DNA from 2 places in the Hoeflea algicola genome. Region 2 is predicted to be linked to the other one. Evidence: predicted binding sites of a transcription regulator. Region 2 holds the regulator's gene; the other holds the start of a gene.

What was found. Region 2 encodes LexA, which represses DNA repair genes until DNA is damaged. Its sites were predicted from a motif close to TGTTCNNNNTGTGTTCNG; they were not measured.
Positions count from the first base shown of each region.
Region 1: a site for LexA is predicted at 3,426-3,443, ahead of recA (recombinase RecA). Genes of this name have one in related genera too.

Region 1 covers NZ_JAOVZR010000001.1:1,206,338-1,212,136, reverse strand. Annotated here, with positions in the region: gene cckA (cell cycle histidine kinase CckA) at 1-159, shown strand, start outside; gene OEG84_RS06040 (YiaD family glycine zipper/OmpA-like lipoprotein) at 277-924, shown strand; gene OEG84_RS06035 (BrnA antitoxin family protein) at 1,171-1,398, opposite strand; gene OEG84_RS06030 (pseudouridine-5'-phosphate glycosidase) at 1,439-2,362, opposite strand; gene OEG84_RS06025 (carbohydrate kinase family protein) at 2,380-3,324, opposite strand; gene recA (recombinase RecA) at 3,570-4,661, shown strand; gene alaS (alanine--tRNA ligase) at 4,866-5,799, shown strand, end outside.
Region 2 covers NZ_JAOVZR010000001.1:614,493-620,291, forward strand. Annotated here, with positions in the region: gene gltA (citrate synthase) at 32-1,321, opposite strand; partial or broken gene OEG84_RS25445 (ComEC/Rec2 family competence protein) at 1,968-2,927, shown strand; gene OEG84_RS03125 (ComEC/Rec2 family competence protein) at 3,067-4,167, shown strand; gene lexA (transcriptional repressor LexA) at 4,473-5,186, opposite strand; gene OEG84_RS03135 (molybdopterin molybdotransferase MoeA) at 5,285-5,799, opposite strand, start outside.

The sequences.
Region 1 (5,799 bases), 590 kb from region 2:
CGCAAGGACTATCCGGACATGAAGTTCATCTTCGTCTCAGGCTATGCCGAGGATGCGTTTGCACGCAACCTGCCGGCGGACGCCAAATTCGGGTTTCTGGCCAAGCCGTTCTCGCTCAAACAATTGGCCACGGCGGTCCGGGAAATGCTGGACGAATAGCCGCGTACGATGATAACGCATTGATAATGCAGTAATTTGTGTGATGATGGAATGTTCATCATCCTGCCGCATTTTCCACTAGAATTCGCCAACTGACATATGCCGAGAGGGGCTAACATGAAAACCAAAATCCTGGCAGCGGCGCTGGCCGCAATCTTTGTGTCCGCCTGCACGACCGATCCTTATACCGGACAGCAGAAGGTATCGAACCTGGCTGGCGGTGCGGCGCTGGGCGCGGCTGCCGGTGCGGGCCTTGGCCTGCTGGCTGGCGGCGACGACCGCAAGAACGCGCTGATTGGCGCTGGTATCGGGGCGCTCGCAGGCGGCGCGATCGGCGGTTACATGGATCAGCAGGAATCCGAATTGCGGGCGCAATTGCAGGGCACCGGCGTATCGGTGACCCGCGTGGGCAACAACATCGTGCTCAACATGCCGTCCAACATCACCTTCGACAGTGACCAGTCGGCGGTCAAGCCGGAGTTCTACCCGACCCTGAACTCGGTGGCGCTGGTGCTGAAGAAATTTAACCGCTCGCTCGTCGACGTTGCCGGTCACACCGATTCGACCGGTTCGGACAGCTACAACCTGACCCTGTCGCAGCAGCGTGCGCAGTCGGTTGCCAGCTACCTGATTTCGCAGGGCAACAATAGCCAGCGGTTCTACACCCAGGGCTTCGGCGAAAGCCGTCCGGTGGCCGACAACAGCACCGAGTTCGGACGTGCGGCCAACCGTCGTGTGGAAATCCAGATCGCGCCGCTGAGCTGATTGAACTGATCTGACTCAAGGGCTGCTCGCGCACCTAAGATGGGGTGGGGCGGCCGGAGTGGTGAGAATGTTTCAGTTTCCGCGCCCCGCAACCCGGAAATCTGCCCTGATTTCGGGATGGGTGTGGAAGGTCGTTTGAGGCGACATTGGACCCAGCAGCTCAGGCTGCCGGGTCTTTTCGTTTGCTGCAGCGCGGCTTGAATGGGGCAATCCCCCGTTCATCGGCCGGCCTGACCGGTCATTTGCTCAAAGCCCGGCGGCGGCGCGCAGTGCGGCATTGATGCGGTCTTGCCAGCCGGGGCCGTCTTCCTGAAAATGCTCGAGTACGGCGCGGTCGAGCCGCAGCGAAACCAGTTCCTTGCCCTCGGGCACGGTTGCGGGTTTGGGGGCGGCTTCGACCGGCTTGGTGGTCGCGGATTTGAAGGCGGCTTCTGCCTTGTCGAATACGCTGCCAGTGCGTCGGGTTGGTTTCATCGACATTGTCCTTGTTGTGGCGACGGGAGAAAATGGGCGGTCATTCTGATCCGGCTGCCAGCGCCACGGCAATGCGGGCGGCGAGGCGGGCATTGTTGAGCACCAGCGCGATGTTGGTCTTGAGGCTCGCGCCGTCGGTCAGGCCGAGGATTTCGCCCAGCAGGAAAGGCGTTACCGCCTTGCCCTCGATGCCTTGAGCCTTGGCCATTTCGAGTGCGGCCTCGATATGGCCGTGCATTACATTGGCGGGAATTTCATCTGTTTCGGGCACCGGGTTGGCAATCAGCATACCGCCATGGCCACCCAGCGCGCGGCGGGTGATCTCGAACCTGGCAATGGCTTCGGTCGTGTCAAGCCTGAGCGGTGCGGCAAGGCCCGAACTGCGCGACCAGAACGCCGGCATCTCGTCCTGGCCATAGGCCACCACCGGCACGCCGCGGGTTTCCAGTGCTTCCAGCGTCTTGGGGATATCGAGAATGGCCTTGGCGCCGGCGCAGACAACGATCACCGGCGTGCGACCCAGTTCTTCGAGATCGGCGGAGATATCAAAGCTCAGCTCGGCGCCGCGGTGGACGCCACCGATGCCGCCTGTGGCAAACAACGAAATGCCGGCCAGTTTTGCCGCCATCATGGTGGCAGCGACAGTGGTGGCGCCAGTGCGACCCTCGGCAATGGCGAAGGCGAAATCGGCGCGTGAGACCTTCATGACGTCGCTGGCCTGGGCGAGCGCGGTGATGGACGCCGTATCGAGGCCCGCATGCAGGGTGCCGTCGATGATGGCGATGGTGGCCGGGACTGCGCCTTCCGCGCGGATTACAGCCTCAACCTCGAGCGCCATGTCGCGGTTGCCAGGCCAGGGCATGCCATGGGTGATGATGGTGGATTCGAGCGCCACCACCGGACGACCGGCAGCCAGCGCGTCGGCCACTTCCTGGGTGGTTTCGATGTCGATCGATCCGGGCATGGGGCAGGCTCCTGAACTCAAGTGTGGATTGGCGTGGGCTTTGGCATGGCGGCGAGGGCCTGGGCAAGCAGGTGCGGCGATAAATCCGGCCGTACCGGCCCGCGCACGGTAGCGGTAAGCCGCGCCAGCGCAATGCCGCGAATGAGATTGTTTTCGCGGGTGCCGCCCGCAAGCAGGCCGTCGACAAAGCCTGAAGCGAGCGCATCGCCGGCGCCGGTGACATCGGCAAGGCTGCCCAACGGTGGCGATGCCAGCAGGGTGACGCCGCTATCGTCAAAGGCCATTACCGGGCCTGCGCCGGCGCTGATCAGGCCGCAACAAAGTCCGAGCGGGGAGAGCAGGTCGGACCAGTTGCGGGGATCTTCCGCAGGGCTTCCGCTCAATGTGGCGGCTTCGGCTGCGTTCATGGCAAGCAACGCCAGATGCGGCAGGCTCCTGTGCCAGCGCACCACCTTGGCTGGCGACACGGCGATGGCTGCGACCGGGATGCCGTGCCCGGCAGCTGTCTTGCTGAGTGCATAAAGTGCGTCTTCGGGCAGATTGGCGTCGGCCAAAAGCAGGTCGGCAGAGGCCAGCCGCTTATGCAGCCGCGCGGTCATCAGCCGGCGCGCAGGCACCTGGTCATAGAGCGCCATGTCGGCGAGTGCGGTGATCAGATTGCCGTCGGGCTCGAGTATCGCCGAATAGCTTGGCGTTGCCCGATCGAGAAAGGTCAGCGGGCAATCCTCGATACCTGCGTCGGCGGCTGCACGCGTCACCTCATCGGCAGCCGCATCGCCACCGCGCGGCGCCACAAGCGTGACCTGGTGGCCGAGCCGCGAAAGGTTGCGCGCTGCGTTGAAAACACCACCGCCGGCCTCGCTCTGCCAGAAGCCGGGATTGGAGGCGCCAGGCCGGTGCGGGGCAGCAAGCCGGCCGGTGCGGTCGATATGGGCGCCTCCGATGGCAAGGATGCGCGCCATGGCCTAACCTTCGCACAATCCGGCGGATAACCGAATCGCGGTCTGGTCGGCGTCGCGGATGCAGGTTGCCGCGTCATCGCGGGCACCAGCGGGCCGTTTACCGAAACAAAAATAGAACACGTAGTGAATTATCATTATATTCCAGTGGGTTGAGTGGGGCTTGCGAAAACGGAACAAAGAGAGTACATATTTGTCAAACGAGCATTGATTGCTTGCTGCGGCACGATAACCTAAAGGTGGATGGAATGGCACAGAACTCTTTGCGACTGGTAGAGGAAAAATCCGTGGACAAAAGCAAGGCGCTCGACGCCGCACTTTCTCAGATCGAACGCTCGTTCGGCAAGGGCTCGATCATGAAGCTCGGCGCCAATGAGGGCGTGGTCGAGATCGAAACGGTTCCGACCGGTTCGCTGGGGCTCGACATTGCGCTGGGCATTGGCGGTTTGCCACGCGGCCGCGTGATCGAGATTTTCGGGCCGGAAAGCTCCGGCAAGACCACGCTGGCGCTGCAGACCATTGCCGAAGCGCAGAAGAAGGGCGGCATTTGCGGCTTTATCGATGCTGAGCACGCGCTCGACCCGGTCTATGCCCGCAAGCTCGGCGTTGACCTCGAAAGCCTGCTGATTTCGCAGCCTGACAATGGCGAGCAGGCGCTCGAAATCACCGATACGCTGGTTCGTTCCGGCGCGCTTGATGTGCTGGTGATCGATTCGGTGGCTGCATTGACGCCGCGCGCCGAAATCGAAGGTGAAATGGGCGACAGCCTGCCAGGCTTGCAGGCGCGACTGATGAGCCAGGCGCTGCGCAAGCTGACCGCCTCGATCTCGCGTTCGAACTGCATGGTAATCTTCATCAACCAGATCCGCATGAAGATCGGCGTGATGTTCGGCTCGCCCGAAACCACCACCGGCGGCAATGCGCTGAAATTCTATGCCTCGGTGCGGCTCGATATCCGCCGCATCGGCTCGGTCAAGGACCGCGATGAAGTGGTCGGCAACCAGACCCGGGTCAAGGTGGTCAAGAACAAGATGGCGCCGCCGTTCAAGCAGGTCGAGTTCGACATCATGTATGGTGAAGGTGTTTCCAAGGTCGGCGAATTGATCGATCTGGGCGTGAAAGCCGGGATTGTCGAGAAATCCGGCGCCTGGTTCTCCTACAACAGCCAGCGGCTGGGGCAGGGGCGCGAGAACTCCAAGCAGTTCCTGCGGGACAATCCGGTGCTGGCCGACGAGATCGAACTGTCGCTTCGCCAGAATGCCGGGCTGATTGCCGAAAAATTTCTGGAAGAAGACCGCAGCGCCGGGGAGAATGACGACGCCGGCTCCGCCGAAATGTAGGCCTTCCGCACATTCCTGGTGCAGGTTTCAAGCCGGTCGTCAGTCTCGAAAGGGACTGGCGGCCGGTTTTCCGTTGATGGTGCCGCCGCTGCCGTCTGGACAGGCAGGGGGGCGGGCGATAAAAGCGGCGGTCCGCACGGTTTTTGTGGTGCGGGCATCCATCCGGCGCGTGGCGCGGCCGGCTTGTCGAACAAAGGGTTGATCATGAGTGGCGTGAACGAAATCCGGTCGTCGTTTCTCGACTATTTCAAGAAGAACGGGCACGAAGTGGTGGCCTCGAGCCCGCTTGTGCCGCGCAATGACCCGACGCTGATGTTCACCAATGCGGGGATGGTGCAGTTCAAGAACGTTTTTACCGGGCTTGAGCAGCGGCCCTATTCGACCGCGGTGACCTCGCAGAAATGCGTCCGCGCCGGCGGCAAGCACAATGACCTCGACAATGTCGGCTATACCGCGCGTCACCACACCTTCTTCGAGATGCTCGGCAATTTCTCCTTTGGCGATTATTTCAAGGACCGAGCCATCGAGCTTGCTTGGAACCTGCTGACCAAGGAGTTCGGCATCGACAAGGAGCGGTTGCTGGTCACCGTCTACCACACCGATGACGACGCCTATGATCTGTGGCGCAAGATTGCGGGGATTCCGGAAAACCGGATCATCCGCATCGCTACCAATGACAATTTCTGGGCGATGGGCGACACCGGTCCTTGCGGGCCGTGTTCCGAGATTTTCTATGACCATGGCGACCATATCTGGGGCGGACCTCCCGGCTCTGCGGACGAGGATGGTGATCGGTTCATCGAGATCTGGAACCTGGTGTTCATGCAGTTCGAGCAGACCGCCGACGAGCGGCTCGACTTGCCGCGGCCGTCGATCGACACCGGCATGGGACTGGAGCGGATTGCAGCACTTTTGCAGGGTAAACACGACAATTATGACATCGACCTGTTCCAACGGCTGATTGCCGCCTCGGTGGAGGCCACCGGGGTCCCAGCCGAGGGCGACACCCGCGCCAGCCATCGGGTGATCGCCGATCACCTGCGTGCCTCAGCCTTCCTGATCGCCGACGGCGTGCTGCCGTCCAAGGAAGGGCGCGGTTATGTGCTCAGGCGGATCATGCGCCGGGCCATGCGACATG
Region 2 (5,799 bases):
TTTGATCGGTAGAACTGGTGTAGGCGCGGTCTTAGCGCTTGGACACCGGCACATAATCGCGTGAGGCTTCGCCGGTATAGAGCTGGCGCGGACGGCCGATGCGCTGACCCGGATCCTCGATCATTTCGCTCCACTGGGCGATCCAGCCGACGGTGCGGGCAAGTGCAAACAGCACCGTAAACATGGTGGTCGGGAAGCCCAGCGCCTTCAGCGTGATGCCCGAATAGAAGTCGATGTTCGGGTAGAGCTTCTTTTCAATGAAATAGCTGTCGGTGAGCGCGATTCGCTCCAGTTCCATCGCCACTTCCAGCATCGGATCGTCCTTGATGCCGAGTTCGCCGAGCACTTCATGGCAGGTCTTCTGCATGATCTTGGCGCGCGGATCGTAGTTCTTGTAGACCCGGTGGCCAAAGCCCATCAGCCGGAACGGATCGTCCTTGTCCTTGGCGCGGGCGACATATTCGGGAATCTTGTCGACAGTACCGATTTCGGCCAGCATGGTCAGTGCCGCTTCGTTGGCACCGCCATGAGCGGGCCCCCACAGGCAGGCGATGCCGGCGGCGATGCAGGCAAACGGATTGGCGCCCGAAGAACCGGCAAGCCTGACCGTCGAGGTCGAGGCGTTCTGCTCATGGTCGGCATGCAGGATGAAGATCCGGTCCATGGCGCGTGCCAACACTGGATTGACCTCATAGTCCTCGCACGGCACGGCAAAGCACATCCGCAGGAAGTTCGACGCATAGTCGAGATCGTTGGTTGGATAAACGAACGGCTGGCCGATATGATATTTGTAGGCCATCGCTGCCAGTGTCGGCATCTTGGCAATCATCCGCATCGAGGCGACCATGCGCTGATGCGGATCGGTGATGTCAGTTGAATCGTGATAAAATGCAGACAGCGCGCCGACGCAGCCGCACATGACAGCCATCGGGTGGGCATCGCGACGGAACCCGGTGAAGAACCGGCTCATCTGCTCATGCACCATGGTGTGGCGCGTTACGCGATAATCGAAATCTGCCTTCTGGGTGGCTGTGGGCAATTCACCATAAAGCAGCAGGTAGCAGACTTCGAGGAAGTCGCCGTGTTCGGCCAGCTGGTCGATCGGGTAGCCACGGTGCAGCAGCACGCCTTCATCGCCATCGATGAAGGTGATCTTGGATTCGCAAGATGCGGTGGAGGTAAAGCCAGGATCGTAGGTGAACGCTCCGGTTTGCTTGTACAGCGCGCCGATATCGACGACCTTTGGACCGATTGTTCCGACCTTGATCGGAAGTTCGACCTCGTTTCCGTCCATTGTTAGTTTCGCGTTCTTGTCTGCCATGGCATGTCCTTCCACAAATGCAGGCGTCCCGGCGCTTGTCCGACGCCTTGGATGACCGTCCCGGTTTAGCTATATGATTTCCGGGACCCTGCCAAGCTATGCGCAAGGCTAATTGTGCATCGCCGCATTAGAGTGCCAAGCTGTCCACCCGATCCGATGACCCAATCTAACACGTTGGAATTGCCCGTGAAAAGCGGCATATCAGTTGCGGATTGTGTGGCTCGCCATGGAATTTGGTAGTCACGCACGCGGCGTGCCATTTATGGTGGCAATTGCACCAAATACGCGTGTATTGTGTTGCGCTTGTAGCGGGGCGTGCACAATGCGGCCAAAACGCACAGAATTGGCTAACGGACTGGAGGACGGGATCAATTTTCCGTCATCCTCCGCGCTGCAGCGCCCTGATGGAGTTACTGATTTTCAACGGCTGCCGCCGCGTCTCACCGAGCGCACGGCCCTTACCGCACTGGGTTTTCGGGCCCGGTTCGGGGCGGCCGTCCTATCCGCCAACGCTGCGGAAACGGGGCGTGGATTGGTGTTTTTGCTTGTCCCGGTGATGATGGGGTTGGGCGCCGGCTTGTTCTACATGGCACCCGAAAACCCGCCGGCTCTCCCCCTTGCCACAGGCTTCCTGTCATTTCTGCTGATGGCCCTGATCACCCGTGCCGGCCACCCGAACGCTGCCTGCATTGCCGGCCTTGCGGCGGCGGCTTTTGCCGGTTCGCTGGCAGCCACCGTCGAGCTGCATGGCACCGGGCCGCTGCTCGATTCGGATGTGACGACCGAGGTCACCGGCCGCGTCGAAGCGCGTGATTTCGATGCGGGCGGCAGGGTGCGCTACCTGATCAGGCTTACCGGCACCGCCGATCCACTGATCCGCCGGCCGCCACGGCGGGTCAGGTTGGTCGCGCGATCGCCGCACAGCCCGCTACCGGTGGGAAGCCTGATCAGCGGCCGGGCACGCCTTTCTGCGCCGTCCGGGCCGGTCTTGCCCGGCGGCTATGATTTTGCTTTCGGCGCCTTTGTGAATGGCATCGGCGCGCACGGCTTTTTCTACCGGGCGCCACGGGCGGTTCCCGCCGCACCGGCAAGCCCCGGCTTGGCCGAAGCAGCAAAATTCCAATTGCGGCAACTCCGCGAACATGTCTCAGCGCGCATCCGCTCGCTTCTGCCAGGTGATCCGGGCGGCATCGGTGCGGCGCTTACAGTCTCCGACCGGCTCGGCATCAGCCAGACCACGGTCGACGCGCTGCGTGCAACCGGCCTGGCTCACATTTTGGCAATTTCTGGCCTGCACATGGCGCTTGCCGCCGGCACGCTGTTCGTCGGGTTGAGAATGGGGCTGGCGCTGTTTCCCGGGCTGGTCGAAGCCTGGCCGGTCAAAAAGGCAGCCGCCATTGGCGCCATGCTGACCGCAACCGCTTACCTGTTGATTTCGGGCGGCAGCGTGCCGACATTGCGTGCCTGGATCATGCTAATTGTCATGCTGGTCGCAGTTCTCGCCGACCGGCCGGCACTGACCATGCGCAATGTCGCGCTGGCCGCAATCCTGATCATCCTGATCTCGCCATCTGCCGTGGTTGGCCCCGGTTTCCAGATGTCGTTTGCGGCAACCGCAGCGCTGGTCTCCGCCTATGCCGCGCTGACCGGCCGAAGACGAACGCGCGAGATCGGGCGGCAACAGCGCCCACCGCTTCTTCAAACCGCCGGAGTGGCTGGCCCGGATTGTCCGGGGGCTGATCGGCTTGGCGATCACTTCGCTGGTTGCAGGCCTCGCCACTGGTCTGTTCTCGGCGCATCATTTCAACCGGGTGGCGGGAAACGGCTTGCTCGCCAACATGCTCGCCATGCCGCTGGTGACTTTCGTGGTCATGCCCTCAGGCCTGGTCGCCATGCTGACCATGCCGTTCGGGCTCGACGCCTGGCCGCTGCAACTGATGGGGTTGGGGTTGCGCGGCGTTATCGCCGTCGCCCGCTATGTCGACGCATTCGGCGGCGATCTGCTGATCGGTCAGATCCCGCTGCACGCCACCGTTGCGGCAGGCGCTGGGTTGATCGTACTGGTCATGCTGCGCAGCCGACTGCGGCTTGCGGGCACCGCGCTGATCGCCGCAGGCGCCGTGCTGGCGTTACCACCGCTGGCGCCGCGGGCTCCCGATATTCTGGTCAGCGAGGATGGCCGCCTGATTGGCCTGAACACCCCCGATGGTCTTGCCAGCAACGCCGCACGCCCTTCGGAGTTCACCTTCCGGCAATGGCAGACCGCTCTGCGCGGTCCGCAGCACCTGCCGCCAGTGCCCCACAGCACCGCTTTGATCGCCACAGCCACCGAGCCCGAAACACAGGCGGCCCATGAAATGCAGGCAAAAATTCTCGATCCGCTGATGGCCGCTGCCGCAGACCAGCCCTCCCGGTTTCAGTGCGCAAGTCGGGGAGTCTGCGCCGCGATTTACAAGCAGGCGACAATCATCGCCATTGACCGCGCCGAACTGATCGGCCCGGCTTGTGACCGCGCCGATCTGGTGATCGTCGCCACCCCTGTTTATATGAGCGCCTGCCGCTCCGGCGCGACGCTGGTCACATCGCGCAGCTTGCGTCGCAGCGGCGCCCTGGCGATTCGCATCCTCAATGTCGATCCACCAGGGTCGCCGCCGGGGATCGGTGCCAGTGCTGCCACCAGGGTAGCTTCACAGGCCGTGCGTGGATCCGGTGGTATCGGCGCTCGCGGCCGTGCTCCCAGAAAACGTCCGGTATTTGACATCGAGGCAGCCCTTGAGGGGGTCGTCAGGCCGTGGACAGTTCAGCGCTATTATGACTGGCGGACGCAAAGCTATGATTTGCCGTAATAGGCGGCTCGAACCCACATCGCGCAAAACCGGGCAGCGGTTCCGAGATAACGAATTTCTCAAGTTAATCCCGGTCCGGTCTGAGGTGCGGCCTTCAGTCGACCACGCGAACAGGCAATAAAAACAGACCGCAGCAGCAGATGCCGGCGCCATACTGTCTGGGTCCGTACCAAGGCGCCAGAATTGTCTTTCGTCCACCCGCTCATGACAGCGGCCCGGAAATCCGAGGGGATATCCGGGCCGCTTTCGTCTCAAGTCTTACCGCGCGGTTTGCGCGTCCGGCCGTTCAGCCGGGCAGGGCAGTTTTAGTGATAGCGGCGGATCAGGCCCACCAGCTTGCCTTGCACCTTGACCCGGTCCGGGCCGAAAATTCGGGTTTCATAGGCCGGGTTGGCTGCTTCCAGCGCGATCGAAGCACCCTTGCGGCGGAACCGCTTCAGCGTGGCTTCCTCGTCATCGACCAGCGCCACCACGATATCGCCGGGGCTTGCCGTCGAAACATTGCGGATTACCACCGTATCCCCATCAAAAATGCCGGCCTCGATCATCGAATCACCCTTGACCTCAAGCGCGTAATGCTCGCCCGGGCCGATCATTTCCACCGGCACGTTGATGCTGTGGGTGTTGTTCTGAATCGCCGAAATCGGCACGCCAGCGGCAATCCGGCCCATCATCGGCACTTCTGCCGTGGTCGCCGGTTCGTCATTGGCAGGGACTGCACGACGCACCGATTCCGGTTTACCGAGGCTGCCCTGGATCACGCTCGGCGAAAATCCGCGCCGCGGCTGCAAATTGTTCTGGTAGCTCTCGGGCAGCTTGATCACTTCCAGCGCCCGTGCCCGATTGGGTAGGCGGCGGATGAAGCCGCGTTCCTCAAGCGCCGTGATCAGCCGGTGAATCCCGGATTTGGAAGCAAGATTAAGCGCATCCTTCATCTCGTCGAAGGAAGGGGGAATCCCGCTTTCCTTCATCCGTTCGTGAATGAAAAGCAGAAGTTCGTGTTGTTTGCGCGTCAACATGATTCATACGTCCCGGTGCCCGAGGAGAAACAAAACCAGAACCGAAATACCATGTTCTATATGTGTTCCGCAAGAGCAGCCGAAACATTGACGGAACATCAGGGGCGCAAAACCAGCACATCGCAAGCGTCGCCAGCTATTGCCGGCGGCGCAAAAGGCGGCCGAATGATCAGGCAGCGGGCATCCGAAAATATCTTCATCAATGATGAATCCTGACGTAGCGACGGTGTTGCCTCGAGCCCGCCCTCGGGGCCCGGCGCAAGGTCCCCACGAAGATAGTCCTGGCGCTGGTCGTTTTCCGGCAAGTCTCTGGTCAGTATGGCTTTTTGGATCCGCTTCGGGGCAGGGCGTCCGCCCAGTCGTGCCACCAGCGGTTCTAGGAATAGATACGCACAGACAAGGCTCGAAGCCGGATTTCCCGGCAGTCCTAGCACCCGCATTTCACCCAGCCGTCCCGACATCAGCGGCTTGCCCGGGCGCATGGCGATTTTCCAGAAATCGAGCGCCATACCGCGCCCGGTCATGGCTTCCTGCACCAGATCATGGTCGCCCACCGAAGCCCCGCCAATGGTCACCAGCACATCGGCGCCCTGTGAAATTGCCGAATCAAGCG